DNA from 3 places in the Citricoccus sp. SGAir0253 genome. Region 3 is predicted to be linked to each of the others. Evidence: predicted binding sites of a transcription regulator. Region 3 holds the regulator's gene; each other region holds the start of a gene.
What was found. Region 3 encodes LexA, which represses DNA repair genes until DNA is damaged. Its sites were predicted from a motif close to TCGAACANNTGTTCGA; they were not measured.

Region 1: the regulator LexA is predicted to act here: its motif matches at 2,595-2,610, upstream of E7744_RS04200 (HNH endonuclease signature motif containing protein).
Region 2: the regulator LexA is predicted to act here: its motif matches at 1,725-1,740, upstream of E7744_RS05820 (Rv2578c family radical SAM protein).

What each region holds. Positions count from the first base shown of each region.
Region 1 is NZ_CP039424.1:904,984-910,017, forward strand. Features, by position in the region: gene E7744_RS04190 (TadE/TadG family type IV pilus assembly protein) at 1-179, opposite strand, end outside; gene E7744_RS04195 (Flp family type IVb pilin) at 330-515, opposite strand; gene E7744_RS04200 (HNH endonuclease signature motif containing protein) at 866-2,557, opposite strand; gene rplM (50S ribosomal protein L13) at 3,195-3,638, shown strand; gene rpsI (30S ribosomal protein S9) at 3,673-4,170, shown strand; gene E7744_RS04215 (GtrA family protein) at 4,451-4,918, opposite strand; gene E7744_RS04220 (glycosyltransferase family 39 protein) at 4,915-5,034, opposite strand, start outside.
Region 2 is NZ_CP039424.1:1,278,965-1,283,998, forward strand. Features, by position in the region: gene E7744_RS05815 ((deoxy)nucleoside triphosphate pyrophosphohydrolase) at 109-513, shown strand; gene E7744_RS05820 (Rv2578c family radical SAM protein) at 543-1,715, opposite strand; gene E7744_RS05825 (DUF4157 domain-containing protein) at 2,031-2,450, opposite strand; gene pheS (phenylalanine--tRNA ligase subunit alpha) at 2,661-3,758, shown strand; gene pheT (phenylalanine--tRNA ligase subunit beta) at 3,765-5,034, shown strand, end outside.
Region 3 is NZ_CP039424.1:2,322,071-2,327,104, forward strand. Features, by position in the region: gene E7744_RS15835 (Ig-like domain-containing protein) at 1-486, opposite strand, end outside; gene E7744_RS10230 (histidinol-phosphate transaminase) at 567-1,685, opposite strand; gene E7744_RS10235 (LysM peptidoglycan-binding domain-containing protein) at 1,765-2,124, opposite strand; gene lexA (transcriptional repressor LexA) at 2,438-3,079, shown strand; gene E7744_RS10245 (hypothetical protein) at 3,139-4,212, shown strand; gene E7744_RS10250 (ATP-dependent DNA helicase) at 4,333-5,034, opposite strand, start outside.

The sequences.
Region 1 (5,034 bases), 1.4 Mb from region 3:
TCGCGGGCCGCGGCGGTCACCTGGATCTGGGCGTTGAAGATCATGCCGAACTCGATGATGCCGAGCACGATGGCCAGGAGCACCGGGACGACGAGCGCGAATTCGACGGCGGCGGCACCGCGCTCGCGCTCCTCGGCGGCGGTGCAACCCGGTGAGACGGGACGGGGCTGCGGGGTCATGCTCGCTCCAAGTCTGGGGATGGACTCATGAACGGCGGAGGCTGGGTGCCGGGGGATCGTCGGCGGGACCAACGCAGAAGGGGCGGCCTGGCGATGTGCTGCCGGCCGCCCCCTCACGCGGTGGGCTGTGTCAGCTCCGCGGATCCGTGATCACGCGATCGGCGTCAGGGAGTCGAGGACCCGATCGAACATGTCGTTCAGCTCGGGGCCGAGCAGGAGCAGGGTGGCGACGATGGCGACTGCGATGAGGCCGACCAGCAGGCCGTACTCGACCGCGGTGGCGCCCTCCTCGTCACGCTTGATCATGGCGAACAGGGAGGTCAGGAAGTGCTGCATGGGATTCTCCTTGAGACAGGTACTGCGGTGATGGACGGGGAAGAGCGCCGGTCGATCGTCTGTTCAGGTGAGTCGGTGGGCTCTTACCGTGCTGTCCTTGGGGACATTTCGAGCGTAAGGCGAATCACATTCTCGTGTCTCGGGAAATGGGCATTCTTGCTTGAAGCCTGAAGATCCCCTGCGAAACGTCGAGTGTCTTGCGGGACCGCTGACCGTCACCGGTGCGCATCCTTGGGGAAACGCTGAACTACGGGCGCCGATCCTCAAGGGCCCGGGCCCACCTCAAGACTCAAGGGCACAACCTCAAGGACCGGGACTTCCAGCAGCTCGGCGGCCGGCGGCCGGCGCCGTCATCGTCGCCAGTAGCGATTGCGCCGAAGCCGTTGCTGTGGGTCGAGGTAGGGCGCGGGGATGAACCATGGCCGCCCCGAGTCCATCTCGATCTCCCAGGCCCCCGCGTGCACCGCGTGATGGTGGTGGTTGCACAGGAGTACCCCGTTGTCCACGGAGGTGGGGCCGCCGCGTTCCCAGTACTGCACATGGTGCACGTCGCACCACGGCGCGGGGATGGAGCATCCCGGGGCGGCGCAGCCGCCGTCCCGGGCGGCGATCGCCTGCCGCAGCCGTGCGGGGAAGAGCCGCTGGGCCCGGCCGACGTCGAGGACCTGCCCCTCCGCCCCCAGCACGACCGGCAGGATGTCGGCATCGCAGGCCAGCGTGCGGATCAGCTGGGGGTGCACGGAACCGGTGAACGTGGCCGAGGACTCGAAGCCGGCCAGGTCCTCGGCCGAGGCGGCGCCGGCGGTCACGAGGTCGCCGAGGAGGGTCCGGTAGTCGATCGTGACGGCCACCTGCGGACGCGTCCCACCGGTCCACGGCAGGGCCTTGCTGTCGGCCACCGACAGGCCGGCGGACAGGCAGGCGATGAGTCCGTCCAGCGACCTCTGATGCCGCGAGCGCGGGTCCAGCGCGGTGTCTGCAGGCCCGTTCGCTGATGGTCCGTTCCCCGCGGACTCGTCCACGGGCCCCGCGGCGCCTCCCGCCGGGGGAACCTCCTCCGCCTCGGGGGCCTCCTCATGGCCCTGCCGCGCGCGGGGGTTGTTCGCGGCCTCGGCGACGGTCCGAAGCGTCTCGTGCTGGGCGTCGTTGGCGGCCAGGAGCCAGTGGTGGAAGCCGTTGCGGCGGCCCTTGTAGACCAGCCCCTGCTCGCGGGGCGCGTCCAGGTCCGTGGGCTCCGTGCCGTCCGGGTCCACGGCGGCCTCGAACCACCGGAGCCAGTGGTGGCACACCCGGCGCAGCATCGCGGGCTCCATGGCCTGGCCCTGGTCCACCATCGTGGCCTCGCCCTCGGTGATCAGCCGCTCGACGACCTCCGGGTCGGCCTCCGCCCGCGTCGCGATCCGCCGGGCCTCGGCGACGGTTCCCCGGACGTGGTCGATGGCGGCGCGGTCCAGGGTGCCGGCGTGCACCGCCGCCGACAACTCCGGCAACTGCGGGGGGAGCGCCTCCCCGGTGAGCACCCGAGAGGCGCACAGCACGTCGGCGTGCCGGAGCCGCCGCTTCGCCTCGGAGGTGTCGATGCGGAGCATGCCCCGGAGGTAGTCCGCGGTGTCCCGGAAGGCGGTCTTGCCCTCCGGCAGCCCGAGGAGCCGCGACCGTGTGGCGGGGACCTCGAAGACCTCGGACGTGTGCCGCGCCAGGGACATCTGCGCCGCCGCGATCGACCGGGCCACGGACTCGAGGGCATGGTGCAGGACGGGCAGCGTGAACGATGCCGCTCCCTCCGTCGCAGCGAGGGGGGTGGGGTGGGTCTCGCCGGCTGTGGTTTTCCCGCCGTCCGTGGGAAGCATGGCGCCCCAGTCGGCTGCGGCCTCCTCCGGCCGTGGCGCCGGCGACAGCTCGTGGAGCGACGCTGTCGAGGCAAGCCTCCGGGTGAGCGATCGCGTGGCCTCGTGGGCCAGGCGCATGAGGTCCTCCAGCGGGAGCCGGTCCAGATGGGGAACCTCGGGGACGTCGAACGGCGGCGTGTGCTGGATCGTCATCGTGCTGCCCCCTCCGCGCTGTTGTCCGGACCATTGATCGAAGATGTGTTCGAATATGACCATCTCAGCACTGCCCGTGCGGCGCCGACAGGGGTTCGCGAAGTCTGTGGATGACACGCCCAGAAGAGGTTCCTGTGCAGGAGCGGCCTGCGGGACCCGGGGAGGGTGCTGGCGGGGTGTTGTCGGGAATCCGCACGGACCGGCGCCCGCCCGTTGCCGGGCGATGGCCGCCGGGGCCCGGCCGGGATCGGCCCGGGTCGCCTCTCCACAGCCGCTCCGAAGCCCTCCGCGGCCTCTCGGTATCCCCTCCGCGCCCTCGCTACCCCCGCCGCCCGCACGGGCCGGGACGGCCGCCGTCGGGCCCGGCGCCTTGCCGGTTGCTTTGCCGGTTCCGGGCCGAACCGGTAGTATGGACCTTCGTTGTGCGTGTCCTTTCCCGGATCCGCTGCGCCCACGGGTGGCCTGGTTGCATGGCCGCTCACGCCCGGGGCGCCGCCGGGAAGCTTTCGGACCCGGCCTCACATCAGCCCTCACCTGGTGTGCCGGTTGCGCACCGAAGAACGTCAGTGCCCGCGCCGAGGACTCACGCCCCACGGCCAGGTCGCTGTAACCGACACCGAAAACGAAGGCAAACACCGTGCGTACGTACACTCCCAAGCCCGGCGACGCCGACCGCCAGTGGCACGTCATTGACGCCACCGACGTCGTGCTGGGTCGTCTTGCCAGCCAGACCGCAACGCTGCTGCGCGGAAAGCACAAGCCGACCTTCGCCCCCCACATGGACATGGGCGATTTCGTCATCATCATCAACGCCGAGAAGGTGGCCCTGACCGGCGCCAAGCTCGAGAAGAAGCGCGCCTACCGCCACTCCGGCTACCCGGGCGGTCTCTCCTCGGTCTCCTACGCGGAGCTCCTGGAGAAGAACCCGGTCCGCGCCGTGGAGAAGGCCGTGCGCGGCATGCTCCCGAAGAACTCCCTGGCCGCCGAGCAGCTGCACAAGCTGAAGGTGTACCGCGGTGCCGAGCACCCGCACGCCGCCCAGCAGCCCAAGACGTTCGACATCACCCAGGTCGCCCAGTAACGGGTCAGCCACCCCAAGTCTTTCAAGGAGAACCATGACTCTCAACGAGAATGAGTCGACCGAGGAAGTGGAGCTGACCAGCTACACCTCCGAGTCCGCCCCGGCCGCCGAGGCCGTCGCCGTCACCGAGCGCCCGGCCCTCACCGTCGCCGGTGCCGCCGTGGGCCGCCGCAAGCAGGCCATCGCCCGCGTCCGCGTGGTCCCGGGCTCCGGCCAGTGGACCATCAACGGCCGCGCGCTGGAGACCTACTTCCCGAACAAGCTGCACCAGCAGGAAGTCAACGACCCGTTCAAGCTCCTCGAGCTCGAGGGTGCCTACGACGTCATCGCCCGCATCTCCGGCGGTGGCCCCTCCGGCCAGGCCGGCGCCCTGCGCCTGGGCGTGGCCCGTGCCCTGAACGAGATCGACCGGGACAACAACCGTCCGGCGCTCAAGAAGGCCGGCTTCCTGACCCGCGACCCGCGCGTCATCGAGCGCAAGAAGGCCGGCCTCAAGAAGGCCCGCAAGGCCTCGCAGTTCTCGAAGCGCTGATCCTCCACCCTTCCGGTGCGGGTGCCTGGCATCCCGCGCCGGAAGGTCCCGACGGCGGCGGCCCGCCTGCCGCCCTCGGCCCACGGAACCCCGTGGTCCGGTCCTCGACGGACCGGGCCGCGGGGTTCCGCCGTGTCCGGGCCCCGACGGGGTCCATGGAGCCATGCCGGGCCTTGAGGACCTGCCCGTCGCGGGCCATGGTGAAGTGCTGGCTCACACCAGCCGGCGGCGTGAGGACACGAGGCTGGTGCCGCGTGCGACGGGAGCCGACCGGGCTCGATCAAGCATCGGGGTAAGGCGAGGAGGGCAGTGGAACCGGTCGCCGCGCCGACGGGGAGGAAGCCTCCTGGGCGGCATAGACCACCTTCAGGTGATAGCCATAGCGGAGGAAGAACGCAGCGAGGAGTGTCACGGACTGTGCCAGCGGACTGAGGACATGGGCCACCTCGACCAGGAACCACAGGAATGGTATGCGGGCGCCTGTCTCCAGGGTGTTGAAGGTGAACGACCTCACGAACCGCTGTGGCAATGACCGGTGGGTACCGGAGAGGTGAGTGAAGACAAGCTTCTCCTGCATGATGAAGTTCGTGATGATGGTGAGTTCCCCGGCGACGATGGCCGCTAGTACGTACTCGGTCTGCAGGGAGATCAGGGCCACCATGATGAGGACGTTGAGCACCGCTCCGAAGGCCCCGATGAGGGCGAACCGCGAGATCTTGGCGTTGGCCAGGCGGACCAGCCTGTTCACCGCTTCTCTCCCGTCAAGGTTGGTGACGCGCCATCCGGCAGCACTTCTCGAATCCTCCATTCACCGAAGGAAACGACAACGCGAGAGTTCTGCAACGCCACATCGGCATCCTTGAG
Region 2 (5,034 bases), 1.0 Mb from region 3:
GACCCCACCACGCCGCCCCTCCCGGCCACGGCGCCCCGGCCCGCCCCGGGCCCCTCGGCCGACGGGCTCCCGACGGAGTCCGGGCCGGCCGGGGGACGGCGACCGGTGGTGGGGGCGGCCCTGCTGGACCGGCTGGAGGGACCCTCCCGCCTGCTGGTCGCGCGGCGCAGCTCCCCGGAGTCCCTCGCGGGCCTGTGGGAGTTCCCCGGGGGCAAGGTCGAGCCGGGCGAGGACCACCGGGCGGCCCTGCGGCGCGAGGTCCGCGAGGAGCTCGGGGTGGGCATCCGGCTGGACCGGGAGGTGTCCGCCGACCACCCCGAGGGCTGGCTGCTCGGCAACGGTGCGCGCATGCGGGTGTTCACCGCCGTCATCGAGGACGGTGAGCCCCGACCCCTGCAGGACCACGATGTGCTGGAGTGGCGGGGCCTCGAGCGCGGGACGCTCCAGGACCTCGAGTGGATCCCGGCGGACCGGCCCATCGTGGACGCCCTCGTGCGCCTGCTCCGCGGCTGAGGACGCGACGGCCGGGAACGCGCGGCCGCTCAGAACAGGGCCGCCTGCGCCTGTCCGTCGGGGTGTGTCCGGCCCGCCGGACCGGCCCGTCCCGGGCGCCCGGGGCGGTCGCCGACGGCGGACGATCCGGCCGGTGATCCGGTCCGGGGGGCGGCCGGCGTTCCCGGCGGCCGCTCGGGAGCCGGACGACCGGGGCCGTCCGGCCGGGTGAGCCGGTGCGCGCCGCCGTGGTCCAGCCCGTGGCGTCGGGCGGCCGCGCCGGCCCGCCGTCCCAGGGCACTGCGGTAGGAGGGGGCCGCGTAGGCGCCCCGGGCGTAGAGGCTGCGGTAGCCCTCGAGCAGCTCCGGGTGCTCGGCGGCGATCCAGTCCAGGTACCACTGCCGCGCGCCGGGGCGCAGGTGCAGGGCCCCGGCCAGCACGGACCGGGCCCCAGCGCCGGCGAGGACCGCCATCAACTCCTCCAGCTGCCGCTCGGAGTCCGTGAGCCACGGCAGCAGGGGCATGGCCATCACGGTCACCGCGGCACCGGCGGCGGCCAGCCTCTCGATCAGCCGCAGCCGGGCGGCCGGGGCGGGGGTGCCGGGCTCCACCCGCTCGGCCAGGCGCCCGTCGAGCATCGCCAGGGACACGGAGACGTGGACGGGCACGTGGCGCGAGGCCTCGGCCAGCAGCTCCAGGTCCCGCCCCAGCAGGGTGCCCTTGGTCAGGATGGAGAACGGGGTGCCCGTGTCCGCGAGGGCCCGGATGATGCCCGGCATCAGCCGGTACCGGCCCTCCGCCCGCTGGTACGGGTCCGTGTTGGTGCCCAGGGCCACCGGCTCGTGCGCCCACGAGGGCCGGGACAGTTCGCGGCGCAGCACCTCGGCGACGTTGACCTTCACCACGATCTGCCGGTCGAAGTCCACTCCCGCGTCCAGGTCCAGGTACTCGTGGGTGCCGCGGGCGTAGCAGTACCGGCAGGCGTGGGTGCACCCGCGGTAGGGGTTGACGGTCCAGCGGAACGGCATGGACGAGGAGTCCGGGACGCGGTTCAGCGCGGACTTGGCCACGACCTCGTGGAAGGTGATCCCGGCGAACTCCGGGGTCGTGATGGAACGCTGCAGGCCGGAGAGCGGCAGCAGGGCGGCGGGTGCGGCTGGAGTGCCGCCGCCGTCCTGGCCGGTCCCGTCCCCGGCCTGCAGTGCCTGCGCTTCCCATCGCATGGCGTTGATTAGAACACATGTACGAATACGGCTGCAAGGTGCCACCCTGTCCTCGGTCCCGTCGCCACCCCAGCGGCCGACCCGCGGCGGACCGGCGCCCGTCGGCGTCGCCCACCGGACTCCCGCACCCGCCCGACGCCGTCCGGGGCCCCGGTCGCCGTCGCCGTCCCGGGCCTAGGGTGGGGGCATGGTCCCCTCCCGCGACCCCGCAGCGGCCCCCTCCCGCGACCCCGCGGCGGCCCCCGCCCGCCGCACCGGGCGCCCCGCGCCTCCCGTCCCGCTCGGCGCCGGACCCGCGCGGTCCTGCGGAGGGGCTCAGGCGGCGCGGCGCGGCCAGCGCACCGGGCGCTCGCGGTAGCCACCGGCCGCCAGCCCCGCGTGCCGCTCGAAGGGATTGCGCGAGGCGGCGTCGCCCGTGCGCAGTACCGACCAGCCCACCCCCAGCAGGTACAGCGGCAGGAAGGGCACCCCGGCGCACCACGCGTACTGGGTCGCGTGCCGGGACTCGTGCGCCAGCAGCCGCGCCGTGGGCGCGGTGCCCGGCCGCAGCAGGACCGTGTTGCCCACGGTGAAGGCCCCGCCGTCCGGGAAGGCCCACCGGTAGCCGGAGGCCAGCAGCAGCCCGTCCGGGCCCCGGCGGACCGTGCAGCCGGCGGCGCGGGCCAGGGCCAGGCCCAGCGGGGTGGACAGGTTGGCCGCGTTCCACGCCCGGCGCAGCGCCAGCGCGGCCGGCAACCGGTCCGGCGACCGGCTCGACCTGCGGGCCGACCGACGCGCCGGCCGACGGCCCCGCGGGCGGGACGGGGACCGAGGCGGTGGGGGCGGCGGAACGCTCATGACAGGAGCCTAGGCGCCGGGACCGGTCCACTAGACTGGCCGGGGCCTCCCGCGCGGACGGCCCCTCCCGTGTCCCCATCCACCGCAGCATGAAGGTCGTTGCCCGCCATGACGGAAACCCCCCAGGACCTGGCCGAACGCCCGGTCGATCAGCCGGACGGCACCGCCCCGGAGATCTCCCCGGCCGACGAGGCGGCGGTGAACGCCGCCGTCGAGAGCGCCCTGCGCGCGTTCGAGGCCGCCACCGACCTGGACGGGCTCAAGGCCGCCCGGCTGGCCCACACGGGGGAGAGGGCCCCGCTGACCCTGGCGAACCGCGCCATCGGCAAGCTGCCCAAGGAGCAGAAGTCGGTGGCCGGCAGGCTCATGGGCTCCGCCCGCAAGGCCATGGAGTCGGCGCTCGCCGCCCGCACCGCCGTGCTCGAGGAGGAGCGCGCCGCGCGGCTGCTCGTGGAGGAGACGGTGGACGTCACGGCGGCCGTGCGCCGCCGGCGCGTCGGCGCCCGGCACCCGCTGTCCGTGCTGCAGGAGCGCGTGTGCGACATCTTCGTCGGCATGGGCTGGGAGATCGCCGAGGGCCCCGAGGTCGAGTCCGAGTGGTACAACTTCGACGCGCTGAACTTCGAGCCGGACCACCCGGCCCGGGAGATGCAGGACACCTTCTTCGTGGACCCGCCGGAGTCCCACCTCGTGCTGCGCACCCACACCTCCCCGGTGCAGATGCGCGCCATGCTCGAGCGGGGCACGCCGACCTACGTGCTGTGCCCGGGCCGGACCTTCCGCACCGACGAGCTCGACGCCACGCACACCCCCGTGTTCCACCAGTTCGAGGGACTCGCGGTGGACGAGGGCCTGACCATGGCGGACCTGCGCGGCACCCTGGAGTACTTCGCCCGGCAGATGTTCGGCCCCGAGGCCCGGATCCGGCTGCGCCCGAACTACTTCCCCTTCACGGAGCCCAGCGCCGAGATGGACATCTGGCACCCCGGCGCCAAGGGCGGTCCCCAGTGGATCGAATGGGGCGGCTGCGGCATGGTGCACCCCAACGAGCTGCGCGCCGCCGGCATCGACCCGGAAGTCTACTCCGGCTTCGCCTTCGGCATGGGCGTCGAGCGCACCCTGATGTTCCGCAACGAGGTCCCGGACATGCACGACATGATCGAGGGCGACGTCCGCTTCTCCCAGCACTTCGGAATGGAGATCTGATCACCCATGCGCATCCCGCTGTCATGGCTCCGTGAATACGCGCAGGTCCCGGCGGACGCCACCGCCGAGGACGTCATGGCCGACCTGGTGAGGGTCGGGCTCGAGGAGGAGGACGTCCACCGTCCGCTGGACGGGCTCTCCGGGCCGATCGTCGTCGGCGAGGTCCTGGAGATGGTCCCCGAGCCGCAGTCCAACGGCAAGACCATCAACTGGTGCCAGGTCCGGGTGGCCCCCGAGGGCGCCCCCCAGCCGCTCACCGGGGAGGGCATCGACCCCTCCGGCGTCCAGGGCATCGTGTGCGGCGCCCACAACTTCCAGGTGGGGGACAAGGTCATCGTGACCCTGCCCGGTGCCGTGCTGCCCGGGGACTTCCGGATCTCCCCGCGCAGCACCTACGGCCACGTCTCGGCCGGCATGATCGCCTCCGCGCGTGAGCTCGGCCTCGGCGAGGACCACGACGGCATCATCGTGCTCTCGCGCCTGGGCTTCTCCCCGGAGAACGGCAACGACCCCGAGCCGGGCACCGACGTGGTCGAGCTGCTGCACCTGGACGACGAGGCCGCCGAGATCAACGTCACCCCGGACCGCGGCTACGCCTTCTCCATCCGTGGGGTGGCCCGCGAGTACGCCCACGCCACGGGCACCGCGTTCACCGACCCGGCCTCCCTCGTCACCGTCCCCGAGGCCGACGGCGCCGGGTACCCGGTGCGGCTCGAGGACGGGTCCCCGATCTACGGCGTGCCCGGCTGCGACCGCTTCGTGGCCCGCACGGTCACCGGGATCGACCCCACCCGCCCCACCCCGCCGTGGATGAGCGCGCGGCTGCGCCTGGCCGGCATGCGCTCGATCTCGCTCGTGGTGGACATCTCCAACTACGTCATGTGGGAGCTCGGCCAGCCGCTGCACTTCTACGACGCGGACACCCTGCGCGGGGACATCGTGGTGCGCCGTGCCCGCGAGGGCGAGCGGCTGACCACGCTGGACGGCAAGGACCGCGCCCTGTCCGGCGAGGACCTGCTCATCACCGACGACCGCGGGCCCATCGGCCTGGCCGGCGTGATGGGCGGTGGCGAGACCGAGGTCTCGGACACCACCACCACCGTGCTGATCGAGTCGGCCCACTTCGACCCGGTGTCCATGGGCCGCACCCGGCGCCGCCACCGGCTGCCCTCCGAGGCCTCGAAGCGCAACGAGCGGGGCGTGGACTGGGAGGTCGCCGACGAGGCCGCCGAGCGCGCCGTGCAGCTGCTCGTCGAGCTCGCCGGGGGCACCCCGG
Region 3 (5,034 bases):
GGTCGTGGAGGCGACGAAGCCCTCCCCCTCGTAGAGCGGGTCCTCGCCCGGGACCTGGAGGGTGGGCGCCGCGGTGCCGGCGAAGACCCTTCCCTCCTCCTGGTCGCTGGCCGAGATCGACCCGCCACCCAGGGCGAAGCCCGCGGTGGCCGGCATCATCACCTGGTCGCCCACGGCCATGGCCACCGGGTCGAGGCCCACCAGGGCACCGGAGGCCGGGTCGAGCATCACGGCGACCGCGTCCTGCTGGTGCAGCTGCGCGTCCTCGAACGGGGGCCTCAGTCCGCCGTCCAGCGTCCGGGAGGGGTGGTTCAGGTGGCCGACGTACCCACCGTCCTCGTAGGTGACCCAGATGCCGCCGTCATGCAGGTCCATCTCGGCCGCCTGGAAGCCCGGGTGGAGCATCGCACCGGTGACCACGAGCGCTCCGACCGCCGTGAAGGCCACCGGTGCCGTGTACGCGCGCTTCCAGTCCGGCCGTGCCACGGCCCTCCCCCCACAGACTTCGGGCCCCTCCCCGCGAGGGCCCCTCCCAGTCTACGGGCCCGGCCCGGCATGCTGCCACGTCAGGACCGGTGGAGCACCTCGCGCAGGGCGGTGAGGAACGCCGTCGTCTCCGCCTCGGTGCCGGCGGTGACGCGCAGGTGCCCCGGGATGCCGACGTCGCGCACCAGCACGCCGTGCTCCAGCAGGCCCCGCCAGACGGCGTGCGAGTCGTCCAGTCCGCCGAAGAAGACGAAGTTCGAGTCCGAGATCGCCGGGGACAGTCCGAGCTCGCGCAGGCCCGTGACGATCCGGTCCCGCTGGGCCTTGATGTCCTCGACGTTCTCCAGCAGGACGTCATAGTGCTGGAGGGCGGCGTTGGCCGTGGCCTGGGACACGGCGGAGAGGTGGTACGGCAACCGCACGAGGCGCAGGGCGTCGGTGACCTCCGGGGCCGCGGCGAGGTAGCCCAGGCGTGCCCCCGCGAGGGCGAAGGCCTTGGACATGGTCCGGGTGACCACGAGCCGCGGGCGGCCGGGCAGCAGCGTCAGCGCGGAGCGGGTCCCGGCCAGGGCGAACTCGGCGTACGCCTCGTCCACCACGACCATGCCATCGAAGGCCTCGGCGGCCTCGTAGACGGCCTCCACGACGTCCAGTCCCAGCGCCGTGCCCGTCGGGTTGTTCGGGGAGCACAGCAGCACCACGTGGGGGCGGTGCTCGCTCACCTGGGCCGCGGCGGAGGCCGCCGTCAGGGAGAAGTCCTCACCCCGCTCCCCGGCCACGTAGGCGGTGTCCGTGCCGGCGGCGAGCAGGGGGTACATCGAGTAGGTCGGCGGGAAGGACAGCACGCTGCGCCCGGGGCCGCCGAAGGCCTGCAGCAGCTGCTGCAGGATCTCGTTCGAGCCGTTGGCGGCCCACAGGTTGTCCGCGGACAGCCCATGCCCCAGGTACTCGGCCAGGCGCTTCCGCAGCTCGGTGAACTCCCGGTCCGGGTAGCGGTTGAGGGTGACGGCGGCCTCGGCCACGGACGCCGTGATCGCCTCGACGACCTCCGGGGGCACGGGATGCGTGTTCTCGTTCGTGTTGAGCGCGACGGCCACGTCCAGCTGGGGCGCGCCGTAGGGGCTCAGCCCGCGGAGGTTCTCGCGGAGGGGCAGGGCGGCCAGGGCCTCCTGGCTGGACAGGGAATCGTCGGTGCTCACCCGGTCCAGTCTAGGACCGGCCGCGGCCACGCCCCGCTCCGGTCTCGCCGGTTTACGCCGCCGAGGCCGGCGGCGGGGGTCAGCCCGCGGCCGGGACGAAGAGGACCTGCCCCGGCTGCAGGTCCGGGCCCGAGAGGTCGTTGAGCTCGCCGATGCGCAGGATGGTCTCGTTGCGCGGACCCTCCGGGACCGCCTCACCGGCCAGGGACCACAGCGTGTCCCCGTAGTCCACGGTGACCGACCGCAGGGCGGGGGCGGAGCGCTCGGGCGAGGCGGCCGCGGGGGCCACGGCGTGGGCGCCGAAGAACACGGCGGCGGCCGCGGCCAGCACGGCCAGCACGATGACGGGCAGCCCGAGCAGCAGGAGGCGGCCGCGGCGGTTCAGGCGGAACCCGGCGACGCGGTGGACGGGGACCCCGATCGATGCTGCAGTGCTCATGCTCTCCTGCCTCTCCGCCCGGCGAGCGGGCTGATCGAACGTGTGTTCTAGTTCCTCGTTGCCATGTCTAGCACGCATGTTCGAGACACGCCAAGCGAAAGTTCGAACATACCTTTGAATCCGGCCGTCTCCTCCCGTAGCATCGGGGGCAGGACGTGGCGTGACGCCGCCCGGCGGGACGGCCACGGCACAGCCCAGTCGGCCCCACGGACACGATAAGAACGGACCCACGCATGGCCACCCGGAACCCCTTGCCCACGCCAGACGCCCCGTCCCCGACCGCGGCGCGTCCCCTCACCCCCGCCAGCGGGTCATCCTGGGCTCGATCCGGTCCGCCATCGCCCAGCACGGCTACCCGCCGTCCATGCGGGAGATCGGCGACGCCGCGGGCCTGGCGTCCCTGTCCTCCGTCACCCACCAGCTGGGGCAGCTGGAGAAGTGGGGCTACATCCGCAAGGACCCGGGCCGGCCGCGGGCCATGGAGGTCCTGCTCGACGAGGACGGCCGGCCCGTTGCCGGCGGTGCTCCGGAGGCCGCGCCGGCGCCGGTGGCCACGCTGCACACGGGCGCCGTCGAGGGGCACGGGGTGCCCGTGCCGCTGGTCGGCCGCATCGCCGCCGGCGGCCCCATCCTGGCCGAGCAGCAGGTCGAGGACGTCATGACCCTCCCCCGGCAGCTCACCGGCGAGGGCGAGCTGTTCATGCTGCGCGTCTCGGGCGACTCGATGGTGGACGCCGCCATCTGCGACGGCGACTGGGTCGTGGTCCGGCGCCAGCACGCCGCGCAGAACGGGGACATCGTGGCCGCACTGTTGGACGACGAGGCCACCGTCAAGACCTTCCGCCAGCGGGACGGCCACACCTGGCTGCTGCCGCAGAACTCCGCCTACGAGCCGATCCTGGGGGACGAGGCGACGGTGATGGGCAAGGTCGTCACCGTGCTGCGCTCCCTCTGACCGGGGCCCGGCACGGGGACGCACCGTGCCCGGGTCGATGACGAACGGAGGAGGATCCGATGAGGAACCACCGTCCCTTCCCGACCGGCGTGCGCGTCGCGGACGCCGAGCGCTTCGTGTTCACCCATGCCCGGCTGCTGGAGCGCCGGCGGGTGGACCTGCTGCTCCACGGCGGGGACCAGGACGGGGTCCTCGCCGCGCTGGGGGCCTACCGCAACCCGGACGGCGGCTTCGGGCACGGGCTCGAGCCGGACCTCCGGTCCCCGCTGAGCGAGCCGCTGTCCACCCTGGCCGCCCTGGACCTGCTGGCCGGCTGGGGGCTGGCCGACCACCCGTGGGTCCGCACCGGCCTCGAGTGGGCCGCCGCCACGTCCGGCCTCGACGGGTCCCTGCCGTTCATGACCGAGCCGTCCCGGCCCTGGCCCCGGGCGCCCTGGGTCGAGCCGGGCCCCGCCGGCTCCCTCCTGACGTTCGGCTTCGCCGCGGCGGCGCTGCGCACGGGCTTCACCGGCGGCTGGTCCGAGGCGGCCGTCGCGTGGTGCCACGCACGCCTGGGCGGCCCGGCGCCGCTGCCCGCCTACGAGGTCAAGTACGCGCTGCGGTTCCTGTCCGCCGAGCTGGCCGTGCTCGGCGCGTCCGCCTCCGCGCCCGGGGCCGACGCCCCGCCCGCGCTCCCCGCGACGGCGAGCCCGGCGCCCGATGACCCCGCCCCACGCGCGTTCCCCTCCGCCGCGGCCTCCGCGGGTCCCGGCGTCCGGGCCGCCGAGGCGGTCCGGGCGGACCTGGCGCGGCTGCGCGAGCGGCTCGGGGAGGACGGCGGCCTGCCCGTGGCGGGCGGGGCGGAGGGCGAGCGGCTACGCCCGTGGGACTTCGCCGGGGATCCCTGGTCCGGCACGGACCCCCGGTCGGGACCGGACGGCTCCGGGCCGATCGGGGCTGCGGGCGGGGCGGCCGGGGCCGTCTTCACGGCCGCGCAGCTGGCCGCCGACCTCGAGCGCGTCGCCGGCGGCCAGCACGCGGACGGCGGCTGGACGGTCGACTGGCCGGCCTGGTGCCCGGCCCAGGGCCACGAGTGGCGCGGGATCCGCACCGTGGAGTCCCTCGAGCTGCTCTCCGCCGCGGCGCCCGCCTGACGGCACCGCGCCCGCCTGACGGCACCGCGCGCGTCGAGACCGTCCCGCGTCGAGACCGTCCCGCGTCGAGACCCCGTCGAGGACGCCCCGTCGGGGGCAGCCCCGGGGCCGCCCGGTCCCTCAGCCGCGCAGCCGCCCGAGCACGCCGCGCACGACGGCGGGGTCCGTGGTCGGCCAGAAGTCGGGCAGCGTGGACCGCAGGAACCCGCCGTAGCGCTCGGTGGCCAGCCGCGGGTCCAGCACGGCCACGACGCCGCGGTCGGTGGCGGTCCGGATGAGCCGCCCCGCGCCCTGCGCCAGGCGGACGGCCGCGTGGGTCGCGGAGACGGCCATGAACCCATTGCCCCCGTGGCGGCTGACGTCCCGGGAGCGGGCCGTGCCGAGGGGGTCGTCCGGCCGGGGGAACGGGATGCGGTCGATCACCACGAGCCGGCACGAGGGGCCCGGCACGTCGACGCCCTGCCACAGGCTCATGGTGCCGAAGAGGCACGTGTCCGGCTCGGCGGCGAACCGGCGGACGAGGGCGGACAGGGTGGCGTCCCCCTGGCACAGCACCTCGGGGGCGGACCCCAGCCGGGAGCGCATCTCCGCGGCGGCGTCCTCCGCGGCCCGCCGGGAGGAGAACAGGCACAGCGCCCCGCCCCCGGAGGCCCGCAGCAGCTCCTCGAGCTCGTCGTAGGACTCCGGTGCGGCGGTGCGCCCGGGGCGGGGCAGGTGCCGGGCCACGTAGAGCACGCCCTGGCGCGGGTAGTCGAACGGGCTGCCCACGTCCACGCCCGTCCACCGGGGCGCCCCCTCCCCTAGCAGCCCGAGGGCCCCGGC